2 regions of the Marinifilum fragile genome follow, and region 2 is predicted to be linked to the other one. Evidence: riboswitches for the same ligand, from Rfam matches in the RefSeq annotation. Region 2 holds a riboswitch; the other holds the start of a gene.
The links. Region 2 has a riboswitch for thiamine pyrophosphate ahead of ACKPCA_RS07630 (methyltransferase domain-containing protein). Riboswitches for the same ligand answer to the same signal wherever they lie in the genome.
Positions count from the first base shown of each region.

Region 1: another riboswitch for thiamine pyrophosphate. It lies ahead of ACKPCA_RS19100 (TonB-dependent receptor); the one in region 2 lies ahead of ACKPCA_RS07630 (methyltransferase domain-containing protein).

Region 1 is NZ_OY781962.1:4,698,178-4,705,136, forward strand. Features, by position in the region: gene ACKPCA_RS19085 (CCA tRNA nucleotidyltransferase) at 1-335, opposite strand, end outside; gene trxA (thioredoxin) at 546-908, shown strand; gene trxA (thioredoxin) at 1,096-1,536, shown strand; TPP riboswitch at 1,630-1,725, shown strand; gene ACKPCA_RS19100 (TonB-dependent receptor) at 1,790-4,255, shown strand; gene pnuC (nicotinamide riboside transporter PnuC) at 4,307-4,903, shown strand; gene ACKPCA_RS19110 (thiamine diphosphokinase) at 4,944-5,567, shown strand; gene ACKPCA_RS19115 (DcaP family trimeric outer membrane transporter) at 5,964-6,959, shown strand, end outside.
Region 2 is NZ_OY781962.1:1,935,716-1,942,674, reverse strand. Features, by position in the region: gene ACKPCA_RS07675 (energy transducer TonB) at 1-368, shown strand, start outside; gene ACKPCA_RS07670 (B3/B4 domain-containing protein) at 445-1,104, opposite strand; gene ACKPCA_RS07665 (SDR family oxidoreductase) at 1,262-1,984, shown strand; gene folX (dihydroneopterin triphosphate 2'-epimerase) at 1,994-2,356, shown strand; gene folK (2-amino-4-hydroxy-6-hydroxymethyldihydropteridine diphosphokinase) at 2,361-2,732, shown strand; gene ACKPCA_RS07650 ((deoxy)nucleoside triphosphate pyrophosphohydrolase) at 2,717-3,118, opposite strand; gene ACKPCA_RS07645 (C-GCAxxG-C-C family (seleno)protein) at 3,115-3,498, opposite strand; gene ACKPCA_RS07640 (hypothetical protein) at 3,593-4,012, opposite strand; gene ACKPCA_RS07635 (hypothetical protein) at 4,235-4,600, shown strand; TPP riboswitch at 4,612-4,711, shown strand; gene ACKPCA_RS07630 (methyltransferase domain-containing protein) at 4,808-5,509, shown strand; gene thiM (hydroxyethylthiazole kinase) at 5,607-6,404, shown strand; gene thiE (thiamine phosphate synthase) at 6,401-6,959, shown strand, end outside.

The DNA.
Region 1 (6,959 bases), 2.0 Mb from region 2:
TCATCTTCTAAACTGCCATTTTCAACAATTGGTTTTCTAGAGTCTCTGTTATATGATTCTTTTCTGGCACCTACGAATTCTATTTCAAGATCTTTGAATTTTAGCATTGCAGTACCAAAGTTTTTAAATACAGATACCTTAGGATTACCAGCTCTGCTTGCAACTTTTTGAGCCAATTCAATACCACTGCCAATTACAACAACATCAATATCTTTTGAATTGCGCTTTAAAAATATATCTCTAACATAGCCTCCAATTACATAGCTTTCAAGATTTTCCTCAGTTACAATTTCTGATATGATTGAAAATATAGGATGTTTTAAATGTTCTCTCACTTATTTATTAGTCATATAGCCTGTAATCAGGCTGTTACTACTGTGTTGTCGATACATGACATACCGACTGTTTAATTTCCTGACAAAATTACAATTAATTAAGGGGATTATGAAAATTCATAGAAAAATAGGCTTTGGTATGTTAATTGTTTGATAAAAATATATAGATTTGTAGATATATAAAGTAATAAATTAATTTAGGTGTTAGTTATGGTAGAACATTTAACGAAAGAATCTTTCAAAGAAAAAGTATTTGATTTCGAAAAAAATAAAGATTGGAAATTTGAAGGCAACAAACCATGTTTGGTAGATTTTTATGCAGATTGGTGTGGACCTTGTAAAATGGTGGCTCCAATTTTAGATGAGTTGAAGGCAGAATATGGTGAAGCTTTGGATATTTATAAAATAGATACTGAGAAAGAACAGGAATTATCAGCAATGTTCGGAATTCAAAGTATTCCATCATTGTTATTCATTCCTAAGGATGGGCAACCACAAATGGCACAGGGAGCCTTATCAAAAGAGAATTTTAAACAAGCCTTTGCAGAAGTTTTAAAGGTTGAGGCAAAATAATTGCGATCACAATAAATGAATAACCTTTTTAAAATCAATCGTGAATTGATATATGCGTTGATTACTGAAAAGTTAAAGAGTTATTAACGGTCGTTGAGCAGACACAATTTAAAGCAAATCATTATTAGCTTTAGAGCGATAATGAATTAAAACTGAAACGGTGTTTGCACTAGAAAAGAAAGAGAAAATGAAGAGATTTTTAATAATAATGTTGGTTGCTTTTATGGGAACCAATAGTTACGCACAATCGAATTCTGATGCTAAAATTATTCATTTAGATGATGATAGTTTTAAAGAAATGGTATTTGATTACGAAAAAGGTGGCGATTGGAAATTTGAAGGGAATAAGCCTGTAATTGTTGATTTCTACGCCGATTGGTGTGGACCTTGTAAAAGAATTGCTCCTGTACTAAAGGAATTGCAAAAGGAATATGGCGATGCCATTCAGATTTATAAAGTAGACACCGATAAGGCTCAAAAAGTATCAGCTGCATTTGGAATCAGAAGTATACCATCTTTGCTGTTTGTGCCGATGGAAGGTAAACCAACAATGGCTCAAGGTGCTTTGCCTAAGGCCACATTTGTAAAAGCAATTAATGACGTTTTGGGAGTGAAAGCCCCAAATTGATTATAGGTTAGAGTAATTATAATAGTTTAGGTTTTGAAAGTCGGCTTTTTGCCGACTTTTTTGTTTTTGCTAGTTTTCAGACTATCTTTGCGCCAAATCACAGTGGGGTGCCTAATTATAACTGGCTGAGATCATACCCTTACACCTGATCCGGATAATGCCGGCGTAGGAAAATTGCGAGCTAACTTTTCGCCAACCTGATCTTATATATACCTCATTGCAATATTTTATTAACGTTTTAATTTATTACACAATGTTTAAGCAAATGAACTCTGTCTTGCGCAGAGCAACTCTGTTAATTGTATTGCAATTTGTATGCTTTATCGGTTTTTCACAATTAAATTTAAAAGGGAAAGTTACCGATAAAAGCGGAAATGCTCTACCTGGGGCAGCAATTGCAGTGAAAGAAACTTATTTGGGAACTGTTGCCAATTCATATGGTGAATATCAGTTTACAAATTTAAAAGCTGGAGAATACCAATTTGTGATCTCTTTTTTGGGTTATGAAACAAAGGAAAGTTCTGTAAAGCTTACTGAATCAAAGAATTTAGATTTTAAATTAAATCCAACTGCCATAATGGCCGACGAGGTTCTGGTTGCAGCAACAAGAGCAGGAAATAAAGCTCCAGTAGCAGTAACCAATTTGGGTGGAGAAGAGGTGAGGAAGCAAAATACAGGTCAGGATATTCCATACCAGTTAAGTTTGACTCCTTCATTGGTTGAATCATCAGAAGCAGGTAATGGTGTTGGTTATTCAGCTTTACGTATTCGTGGTACTGATGCTTCTCGTATTAACGTTACAATTAATGGTGTGCCATTGAATGATTCAGAATCGCAAGGTGTATTTTGGGTAAACATGCCAGACTTTGCTTCATCAGTTGATAACATTCAAATTCAGCGTGGAGTTGGAACATCTACCAATGGTGCTGCAGCTTTCGGTGCTACCATTAACTTCCAAACAGAAAATGTGAACGCAGAACCTTATGCCGAAGTTCAAAGTGTTGCAGGATCGTTCAATACTTTCCGTAATACATTCAAAGCTGGAACAGGATTAATCAATGGAAAATTTAGTTTTGATGCTCGTTATTCAAAGTTAAAGTCTGACGGATTTGTTGATCGTGCATTTTCTGATCATGAATCATTTTTTGCAAGTGGGACTTACTATACTGAAAGAAGCATGTTGAAATTCAACATCATCTCAGGTGACCAGAAAACAGGTATCAGCTGGTGGGGAAACCCAAATATCAACACCGATGATCCTAATGATTATGAAGACAGAAGATACAATCCTGCAGGAGAATATACCGACGAAAATGGTGTTACCAGATATTACGACAATCAAACTGATAATTACAAGCAAACACATTACCAGTTATTCTACTCTCAGGAATTAACTTCGAACTTGAATTTGAATGCTGCATTGCATTATACAAAAGGAAAAGGCTTCTATGAGCAGTTTCAAGATGATGATAATGATTATCATACTACCGATTACAAGTCTTATGGGTTAACAAATCCTACTGTTGATGGAAAGGAAGTTACCAAAACTGATTTAACTCGTCAAAAGTGGTTGAAGAACGACTTTTATGGGTTTACTTACTCATTGAACTATCGTAAGAATAAGGTAGATGCATCTTTCGGTGGTGCTTGGAATCGTTATGATGGTGATCACTTCGGTAATATTCTTTGGGCTCAAAAAGGTGGAGTTCCTAATGGACATCAATGGTATTTGAATACTGGAGAAAAGACCGATTACAATGTTTTTGCCAAGATGAATGTTGAATTAAGCGATAAATTAAATGCTTATGGAGATGTTCAGTATCGTCATATTTCTTACGATATGGATGGTACGGATGATGATCTTTTGCCATTGGTTCAGGAGCATAAATTTGATTTCTTCAACCCTAAAGTGGGATTGTATTATACCCTTAACGATAGAAACTCAGCTTATGCATCATTTGGTGTAGCACATCGTGAGCCAACTCGTGCAAACTTTAAAGATGCCAAAGGCGATCCAAATTCATATCCTGTTGATGAGTCATTATTCGATTATGAACTAGGGTACAACTATAAATCTAAAAATGCTACTTTCGGAGTTAACCTTTACTACATGTACTATCGAGACCAGTTGGTACCAACAGGCGAAAAGAATAGTGTTGGTTACGATATCATGACAAATGTAGATAAGAGTTACAGAGCAGGTGTTGAGTTGATTTGGGGCGTTCAGATTTTACCAACTTTAAAATGGGATGCCAACCTTACTTTGAGTCGTAATAGAATTAAAGATTTTGTAGAGTATTCAACTTACTACGATGAAAATTGGAACGAAGAGTACAAAGGGAAAGAACTAGGAGATACTGACATTAGTTACTCACCAGAAAAAGTTGGAAGTAGTATTTTAACATGGACTCCAGCAAAAGGTTTTGATGTAAGTTTTGTAAGTAAGTATGTAGGGGAACAGTACTTTGACAATACTGCGAGTGCAGATCGAAAATTGGATGCTTACCATGTTCATAACCTAAGATTGAACTACAGTATCAAGCCAAGTTGGATGAAAGAAGTTGCTTTCCAGTTAAGCATTAACAATGTACTTGATGCCAAATATGAAAATAATGCATATGGTGGAAACTGGTATGAGCAAGGTGTTGAAAAAACATGGAAATACTATTATCCACAGGCAGGAACAAATGTTCTGGCAGGTGTGACATTGCGATTTTAAGATAATATTTGTAGAGACGTACGGCCGTACGTCTCTACCTAAATTAAAAATATGACCTGGATAATTGATAATATTGTAGAAATCATAGGAACCATATCAGGATTATTATTCCTGTACCTTGAAATAAAACAGAATAAATGGTTGTGGCCAGTAGGTTTACTTACATCTGTAATGTATATCTATGTGTTTTTTGTGGCCAAGCTGTATGCTGATATGTCACTACAGTTCTACTATGTTTTTATCAGTATTTATGGATGGGTACTTTGGTCAAGGGGAGCCAATAAAAGTGATGATCAGCTTCCTGTGGTCAGACTAAGTCGCGCTTTGTTCCTAACACTATTTGGCGCAAGCATGTTGATTTATGTTTTTATTGCTTACATACTGGTAAACTTTACCGATGCATCAATTCCATATTGGGATGCTTTTACAACTGCCTTAAGCATTGTTGCAACATGGATGCTGGCCAGAAAAATTTTAGAGCAGTGGCTGGTTTGGGTTGTCGTAAATGCTGTTTCTATGGGTTTATACATTTATAAAGGTCTTTATCCAACAACCGTTTTGTTTTTCTTCTATACAGTATTGGCCTTGGTAGGCTATCTGCAATGGAAAAAAGACATGCTTCGTTCTCAGGCTATTTCAGGTAATTAATTAAATTTACAGGCTCAAATTTTATCATCACCAATCTAGAATGCAAAAGAAAGCTGTAATATTGGCAAACGGAGCCTTTCCTACTCACGAAATCCCATTAAAGGAACTAAAAGAATCAAAACATATCATTTGTTGCGACGGTGCAATTAACAATCTGGAAAAAGCAGGATTAGAACCTTTCGCCATTATTGGTGATTTGGATTCTTTAGATTCCGAATTGAAATGGAAGTATAGGGATATTATTCATCACTTTTCAAATCAGGATACCAATGATTTGACCAAGGCAGTTGAATGGTGCATTGCCAATAAGTACAACGAAATAGCTATAGTTGGAGCAACGGGTAAGCGCGATGATCATATGATTGGCAATGTATTTCTTTTACCGCAGTATGCAAAAAAGATAAGGGTTAAAATGCTAACCAGCTATGGTGTGTTTACTCCAATAGTTCGCTCAAAGAATTTTGATAGCTTTACCAGACAACAAGTATCCATTTTCTCACCAAACAGAGATACACTAATTACCACAGCAAATTTGCGATATGCCTTAACCAATCAGCAATTGGATTGGATGTGGCAAGGTACGCTAAATGAATCGATGGGTGACAGTTTCAGAATTGAATTTGAAGGAGGACCATTGATTGTATTTCAGGAATACCGACAATAGTTTATAATATATTCATTCTCTTTGAGTATCGAGGATAAAAAGTTGTTCCAAATTGTGCCTCCCCCACGAGTGAGGCTAATAATTCCTGCGAATTGTCAGCCTCCCCAGCCAGTGAGGTTAAAGTTTTGTCGCAATTTTGTGTTCTACTACGCAGAAAGACTAAAATAGTATCTCATTTTCTCCCTCCCTGAGTATCGAGGATAAAAAGTTGTTGCAAATTGTGCCTCCCCCACGAGTGAGGCAAATAATTCCTGTGAATTATCAGCCTCCCCAGCCAGTGAGGTTAAAGTTTTCATTCAATTTTTCAGCGAATCTGAGGTAATATGTTTTAATTCTAATTAGCAGATGTTTAAATCATTTTTATATTTGCAGCCAAATTAAAACCTAACAAAATCGATGAAAAAATTAAAAACTCTGTTATTGCTTCTTGTTTCATTCATAAGCATTTCAGGTCTTAACGCACAAAAAAAGGAATTACCACTTTCTGTTAAATTTGGTGGATATGTACACACTTTATTTACTTACGATACTCGTCAAATGGTAGCTGCACGTGAAGGACATATTCTTCTGTATCCTAAAAATGAGATCTTAGATGCTGCAGGCGAGGATATTAATGAAGGTGGAGTATATAATATGGCAGTAATCCAATCAAGAGTGAATGCCAAGATTACTGGTCCTGAAATTTTGGGTGCAAAAACCAACGGAATGATTGAAGCTGAGTTTATTGGAAACGGTGAATCGGATACCAATGGTTTACGTGTGCGTCATGCATTTGTAAATTTGGATTGGGGAAATACTTCACTTTTAATCGGACAGACATGGTCTCCATTGTTTGTTGCTGAAGTTTTTCCATTTACTGTAGGTGCCAATGCAGGTTTGCCATTCAAGCCATTTGCTCGTAATCCTCAGGTGAGATTAACTCATAAAACCGGTAATTGGAAACTGTTGGCAGCAATTGCAACGGAAAGAGATTATACAAGTACTGGTCCTGATGGATCAAGTAACAAATATTTAAGAAATGCCGGAATGCCAATTGTTCAAGGGCAGGCACACTATTATTTAGGGAAGAAGAAACACTTGTTTGGCGTAAGTGGTGAATTCAAAAACTTAAAGCCTTCTCTACAAAGTACAAGTGTTGACAATGAGGGAAATATCCAGAATTGGAAAAATGATGAAACCATTTCATCATGGGCTGTGATGGGATATTTCAAGTTGAATTTCAATCCGGTTACTTTTAAGGCTCAAACCACTTACGGTACCAACCTTACCGATGTGTTAATGTTGGGCGGATATGCTGTTAAGGATATGAATCCTGTAACCAACGAAGCATCATACACAGGGATTAAAGTAATGGGTTCGTGGGCTGAGCTTTCTTACAAGAAAAACGACTGG
Region 2 (6,959 bases):
TTGCGGAAGAAGAGGAAGAGGATGAAGCTCAGATTTTTGTGATTGTTGAAGAAATGCCAATCTTCCGCCCAGATATCTGTAAAACCCAAAAGGAGGGAGATGCAGAACTTTATCGACACATTTATAAGAGCCTAAGGTATCCTGTATTGGCTCAGGAAAATGGAATTACCGGTAGAGTATTTGTAAAATTTATAGTAGGTAAAGATGGAGGCATTTATGATGTGGAAGTATTGCGAGGTGTGGATCCTTCTTTAGATCAAGAGGCAATTCGGGTAATAAAGAATTTGCCAAAATTTTCACCTGGAAAACAGCGAGGTAAACCTGTAAACGTATCTTATACATCGGTAATTAAATTTGTATTACAATAAACTAACCTTAGTAAGAGGTGAAATTACTACACAGACTTGAAATGGAAGTCCGCATTTGATGTGCGGACTTTTTAATTTAGATGATTTGAGTTTCAATATTGTTTGCTTTTGCATGTTTTTGTAGTAATGAAACAGCAAAGTTCATTGCTTTTTGCAAATCAATATCTCCCTGAAAGCTTAAAATGATCATTAAAAATTGTGTACAGTTCTTGGTGATGGCTGTACGATTAGAATCGCTGGTAGGACTTCCAAAGGCTCCTAATTCATCTCTGAAAATGGGTAAGAATTCAATATTTAATTCTCCACGTCCTATTCCTTCATAGGGTTCATTTTTCTTGCCAATTCCTAACTGAACCTCACCATTTATTTTCTCTGCATTGTAACCACCAATAGAAAACCCACTGCTAATCGAAACTAGATTTAGAAGATCTACAACATTGTTAATTTTGTATAATCCTTTGCCACTTGCAACTCTTCTTAGTAAAGACTCGGCGGAAGGTCTATATCTGCTTGGATCTTTCCCAATTTTGCGATAACCTAATTTTGTGCTTTTTACACTAGGTAGCTGTCTTATTTTTTCAGGATCTAATTCTTTTTCCTTTCTCTCAATGAACTCATTGATTTCTTTCCAAAGTTCTGGACAATTTTCTAGTGTTTCAACATCACATTGAATAACTCCTAGTTTAAGATCAGGCCATATACTTTTAAGTTCCTCCTCAATTCTAATATTTATCATCTTTTACCTATTAAATTTCAGAATGGTTAAATCCAATGATCAAAAATAGGAATTATAAAATGATATTTTCTGTGAATCTTTAAATTATCTTATCATAAATTTCTTTAGCGATTGAATATTTTTTAATTTTAATGGAAAGCGATAAAAAACATCTGAAATGACAAAGAAAAATGTCCTAATAACCGGAGCAATAAAAAGAATAGGAAAAGAAGTGGCCGAACATTTGGCCGCTAAGGGATATAATATTGCATTGCACTACAACTCATCCAAAAAAGAAGCTCTTGAATTACAGGCAAAATTGATTAGTATTTATCCATTACAAAAATTCAAAATATTTCAATGTGACTTAAGCAATGAGGTTGAATTAGAACAATTGATTGATAGGGTGATGAAGCACTTCAAGCAATTGGATGTACTGGTAAATAATGCTTCGGTTTTTGATCCTGGTGTAATTCGCGAAACAGATGTAAACCTCTTTAACTTACAAATGGATGTGAATTTAAAAGCTCCATTCATTCTGTCGCGTGATTTTGTTTTAAATAACAATAAGGGATTAATTATTAATTTTTTAGATACTCGAATTTCAGGGTATTCAAATTCTCATGCCGCTTATTGCATTTCTAAAGTGGGATTAGCACATCTTACAAAAATGATGGCATTGGAATGTGGTCCAAGCATACGAGTAAATGGTATTGCTCCAGGTGCGACATTACCTCCTAAGGGAAAAGGAGAGGAATATTTAAAGAATTTGGCCAATAAAACTCCGATGAAAGTGCCGGGAGGTGTACAGCCAATTCTTCAATCGATAGATTACATTTTGGAAAACGAAAACTTAACCGGGCAGATATTGTACTGCGATGGTGGAGAACAACTCTTATAAAATTAGATTATGGCAATTATTCGCATTAAAAATTTACTGATTAGAACATACATTGGATTTAATCCTGAAGAACTAAGAAACAAACAGGATGTGGTAATTAACATGAGTATTAAAACAGATGTTAGTGAAGCCATTAGGAAAGATGATGTTGACAACTCGTACAATTATAAAGTGATTACGAAAAAGGTAATTGCTTTGGTACAGGAAGGCAAATTTAAAATGCTTGAAAACTTGACTCAGCAGGTTCTAGATTTGATCATGAAAAATCCCAATGTGGAGTGGGCAAAAGTTGAAGTGGATAAGCCACATGCGTTGCGATTTGCTGAATCTGTATCCATAGAACTTGAAGCGAACCGAATATCTAATTTATAAAAATATGAACTCGTGTATTATTGGAATAGGATCAAATATAAATCCTAATGAAAATATCAAAAGGATGTTATGTTTGCTCGCAAAAGATCATAGGGTGGGAAAGCACTCGTCTTGGATTAGAACTGCTCCAATTGGCATTACCGATCAGGATGATTTTATTAATGGAGCAGTTAAGATTGAAACACAACATGATATCGATGAGTTTCGAAATTACTTAAAACGACTTGAGGATAGGATGGGGCGCGATAGAAGTTTACCCAAATTTGGCCCAAGAGTAATTGACCTTGATATTGTAGTGTGGAATGGAGAAATTATAGATGAAGATTACCATACCAGAGATTTTTTGCGTGATTCAGTAAATCAATTGCTTGATTGAAAATGTTGAAGAAGTAAATCTACCAACTTGATATCGGCCGGAGCCCAATCTAGGTTTTCTAATTCATTGAAATGTACCCACTTGATATTTTGGTGTACTCTTTTTTGAAATTCGCCAGATACATGTTCAACAAAAAATGCTTTTAGGCAAACGATTTTACTGCCATAATTGTGAGTGTTCTCTCCCAGAAAGCCTGTTACTCTTGATTGAATGCCAAACTCTTCATGAAGTTCACGTACCATGCATGCTTCAGCAGTTTCGTTTGTTTCGATTTTTCCACCAGGAAATTCCCATTTCAATCCCAAATCATCGTGGTGATTTCTTTGTGCTACCAAAATAAAATCACCTTTTTGGATAATTGCTGCAGTTACCTGAATGGGTTTCATTCTGAATCCTTTTGTTCAGAATGAATTTCGTCCAGCAAATTGGCAGCCAGTTTTACCAGGTTTTTGCATGACATTGAGTAATTAAACCTGATATCGAAGCAAGTCAAATAATCTGATTTTTCTTGAAATCTTCTGGTGAACTCCTCTTTTAAATCAGGATTATCTTTAATCAGTTCCAAAGCAGCATAGTAGGCTCCACAGTATCCATTGGGTGCTTTACCATTACCATATTTGGCAAGCTCAACAATTTGATTGTTTGTGATTTGGTATTCCTCCTGAAATGCTTTAAATATTGCTTGTGCACAATTGTAATATCCCGGAGGTTTATGAAAATATTTTAAAGCGGTATCTGCTTTTGTTCTCTTATGGAAAAAACTCATTACAAAGGTTCAAGTTGGTTATCAACAAATGTAGCGGTTTCCAAAATGAAAGACCAAATAAATATGGTCTTTTACAACATGAACTTTGTCATGTTTAATATTTGCAACAATTAATTTTGTTTTCGATTATATTGATCTTATTTTCTAAACTTAAAGAGAACATTGTAGAATTTTCGGCTACAAAACGAAATATAATTAAAGATTTCTCATAATATTCGTTTGCAAGTGTTTTTTGTTCTTTAGCATTCTGTATTTCAGCTTCAGCATAAAATAATTCTGCTAACACCTGCAAATGTTCATCGGTATAGTTGTGTTCTTGCAATAAACTGTTGGTAAGTTTATCTTTTGGCAAACTCCTAAAGAAAGAAGCATCTTCTTTAAGAAAATCACGATATGCATTCTCAAGAATCTGAGATGCTTTTTTTGTGTTCTTTTTTTTCAATAAACCTAAAATTAGAGCGATCAATTCACCAATCATCTCAATCATTCTTAAAACATAGTCTCTTTGATACATTTTTCTTATTTAAATTTTAACCGATGAAGCCTAACCTGGATCAAAGTTCTTTTTTCCAAATTTACCAAAATACAAAATTACATCCTACTTATTGTTATGTGATAGTTTTAAAAAATATAATAGCATAATATGTTTGACTTTTAATTAATTCTATTGTTGAATATCAAATTTGTTTAGATGATATGATAAATGTATATTTAAGTCATAATAACTGATATGCATATGAAAACAACTGTTTGTTTATTGGCATTTGTACTAGTTTCTCTTTCTAGTTTTGCACAAGTATTAAATGATGAGGAATATCTGAGCAAATGGAAGGAATATAAGGAACAGAAAGCTCCTTTTAATTTTGATGTAAAAAAGGAAGAGATTATAATAGAGTGTTTTAAGGAGTTTGATAAGTCAAATTTGGGTAATTTAAACTACCAGAAAGAATCGTTTACAGTTGGACAGGAGATAATTGGAGTTACATTACATCTTACAGAAGCAATTTATGAAAGTGTTCGATATCACGAACGAATAGCCCAGGATCCAGCCAAATATTTTATTCCGGGTTATTATACAAATACAAGAGATTTCATGAAATAATTTTACCTTTGTCAACACGTTAGGGGTGCTTGAATCATTTATTCAGGCTGAGATTTTACCCTTTTACCTGATCTGCATAATAGTAGCGTAGGGAAACGATTTGTCTGATATAAATTATTACCATATAGATATAACCGTTTCACTTTCGTGGAGCGGTTTTTTTTTGTTTCCTACTGTTGTGCACAATACTTAAAACAAAAGCATAAAATGGGATCAAAATTTAATCAATATGCATCGGATTATGATGCATGGTTTTTGGAAAACGAAAATGTTCTTTATTCGGAAGTAAAATTAGTGGCACATTTCTTAGAAAATGCAGGAGATGTATTCTCGGTAGGATGTGGAAGTGGACTATTCGAAACCATTTTGGACAAAGAATTTGGCATAAGCATTAAAAATGGAATTGAACCATCAGAAGGAATGGCTGCTCTTGCCAAAGAGCGAGGCATAAATGTTGAAATTACGACTGCCGAGGAAATGGAATTGGGAGAGGAGAAATTCGATACGATTCTATTTAATGGTACACCAAGCTATATTACTGATTTACAAAAGGCTGTTGATAAAGCTTATGAAGCGTTACGTCCAGGAGGTAAAATTGTAATGATTGATGTACCCAAAGAAAGTTCGTATGGGGTTCTTTACAATTTGGCTAAATCAGTAGGTACTTGGGAACATGAATTATTAGGAGGAGTTCATCCCAGGGATCCATATCCAATAGAATTGGTAAAAGTTGCCAAGTGGAGAACGACTTTGGAGAAAATAGAAATGATTAAAAATGCTAACTTTAAGGATCTTCAATTTGCACAAACACTAACAAAGCATCCTCTGTATTCGAATCAAGTGGCCGAAGAACCAATTGAAGGATATGATTGTGGTGATTATGTGGCGATTTGTGCTGTTAAAAAATAGAAAGATGAAACGAGCATGATTAAAATAACTATTAAAGACTCACTACAATGATTATTTTAATCTTGAGACTTCTATCTAACCTAAAATTATTAAATAAATGAATCACAAAGTAATTGTAGAAAACCTGGAAGCAATCAGAAAAAGTTCTCCTTTGGTGCACAACATTACCAATTATGTGGTGATGAATAATACCGCAAATGCACTTCTTGCCATTGGGGCTTCGCCTGTGATGGCACATGCTCAGGAAGAAGTGAAGGACATGGTTGGCATTGCTTCGGCGTTGGTTCTAAACATGGGAACTTTATCAAAGGAATGGGTTGAATCAATGATTATTGCTGGATTGAGAGCTAATGAAAGTAAAATTCCAATTGTATTTGATCCTGTAGGTGCGGGCGCTACACCTTACCGCAATGAAATAGCCACGAGAATTATTAACAATTGCAATCCAGAAATTATCAGAGGAAATGCATCTGAAATAATGGCTTTGGTAAATCAGGAAATGAAAACCAAGGGGGTTGATAGTGTTGAATCTACGAGTTCAGCAATCGATTCTGCAAAATATTTGGCTCAATTGCACGAGTGTATTGTGGTAGTTAGTGGAGAAGTAGACTATATCACAGATGGTAATCGAGTTGAAAATGTTGCCTTTGGAACTTCGATGATGGAAAAGGTAACAGGAATGGGATGTACGGCAACTGCTCTATTGGGAGCTTTTGCTGCTACCAACGATAATTTATTTGAAGCAGCCGTTAATGGAATGACTGTAATGGGAATTACTGGAGAATTGGCAACAGCGAAATCTAATGGACCTGGAAGCTTGCAAATGAATTTCTTGGACTGTTTGTATAATCTAAGCAAAGTTGAAATTGAACAAGCATTTTGTACGGTAGAATGATAAGGGAAGATTTAAGTTTATATCTGGTAACAGATAAAGAACTGGCCAATGGGAAAGCCCTTGAAGATATTGTTGAAGAGGCAGTAAAAGGAGGTATTTCTATGGTTCAAATTCGCGATAAGAATTCTTCTACCAGAGAATTTTACAATCAGGCTTGTGCAATTAAGAAGATTCTGGAGCCATATAAAGTACCTCTAATTATAAATGATAGACTAGATATTGCCTTGGCAGTGGATGCAGATGGTTTGCACATTGGTCAGAGTGATTTACCTTTTGATGTAGCACGTCAGATTTTAGGGCCGAAAAAAATTATCGGACTATCGGTGGAGAATATTGAACAGGCAAAGCAAGCAAACCAACTAGATGTTGATTACATTGGTTTATCGCCAGTATTTTCTACTCAAACCAAAAATGATATTGCCAAGCCATTGGAACTAGGTGGAGTGGAGGAGATTATGAGTTTTTCCAAGCATCCAGCTGTGGCTATTGGTGGTATCAATTCGGCAAATACAGCAGATATTATTAAGGCTGGAGCCGATGGAATTGCTGTTGTTT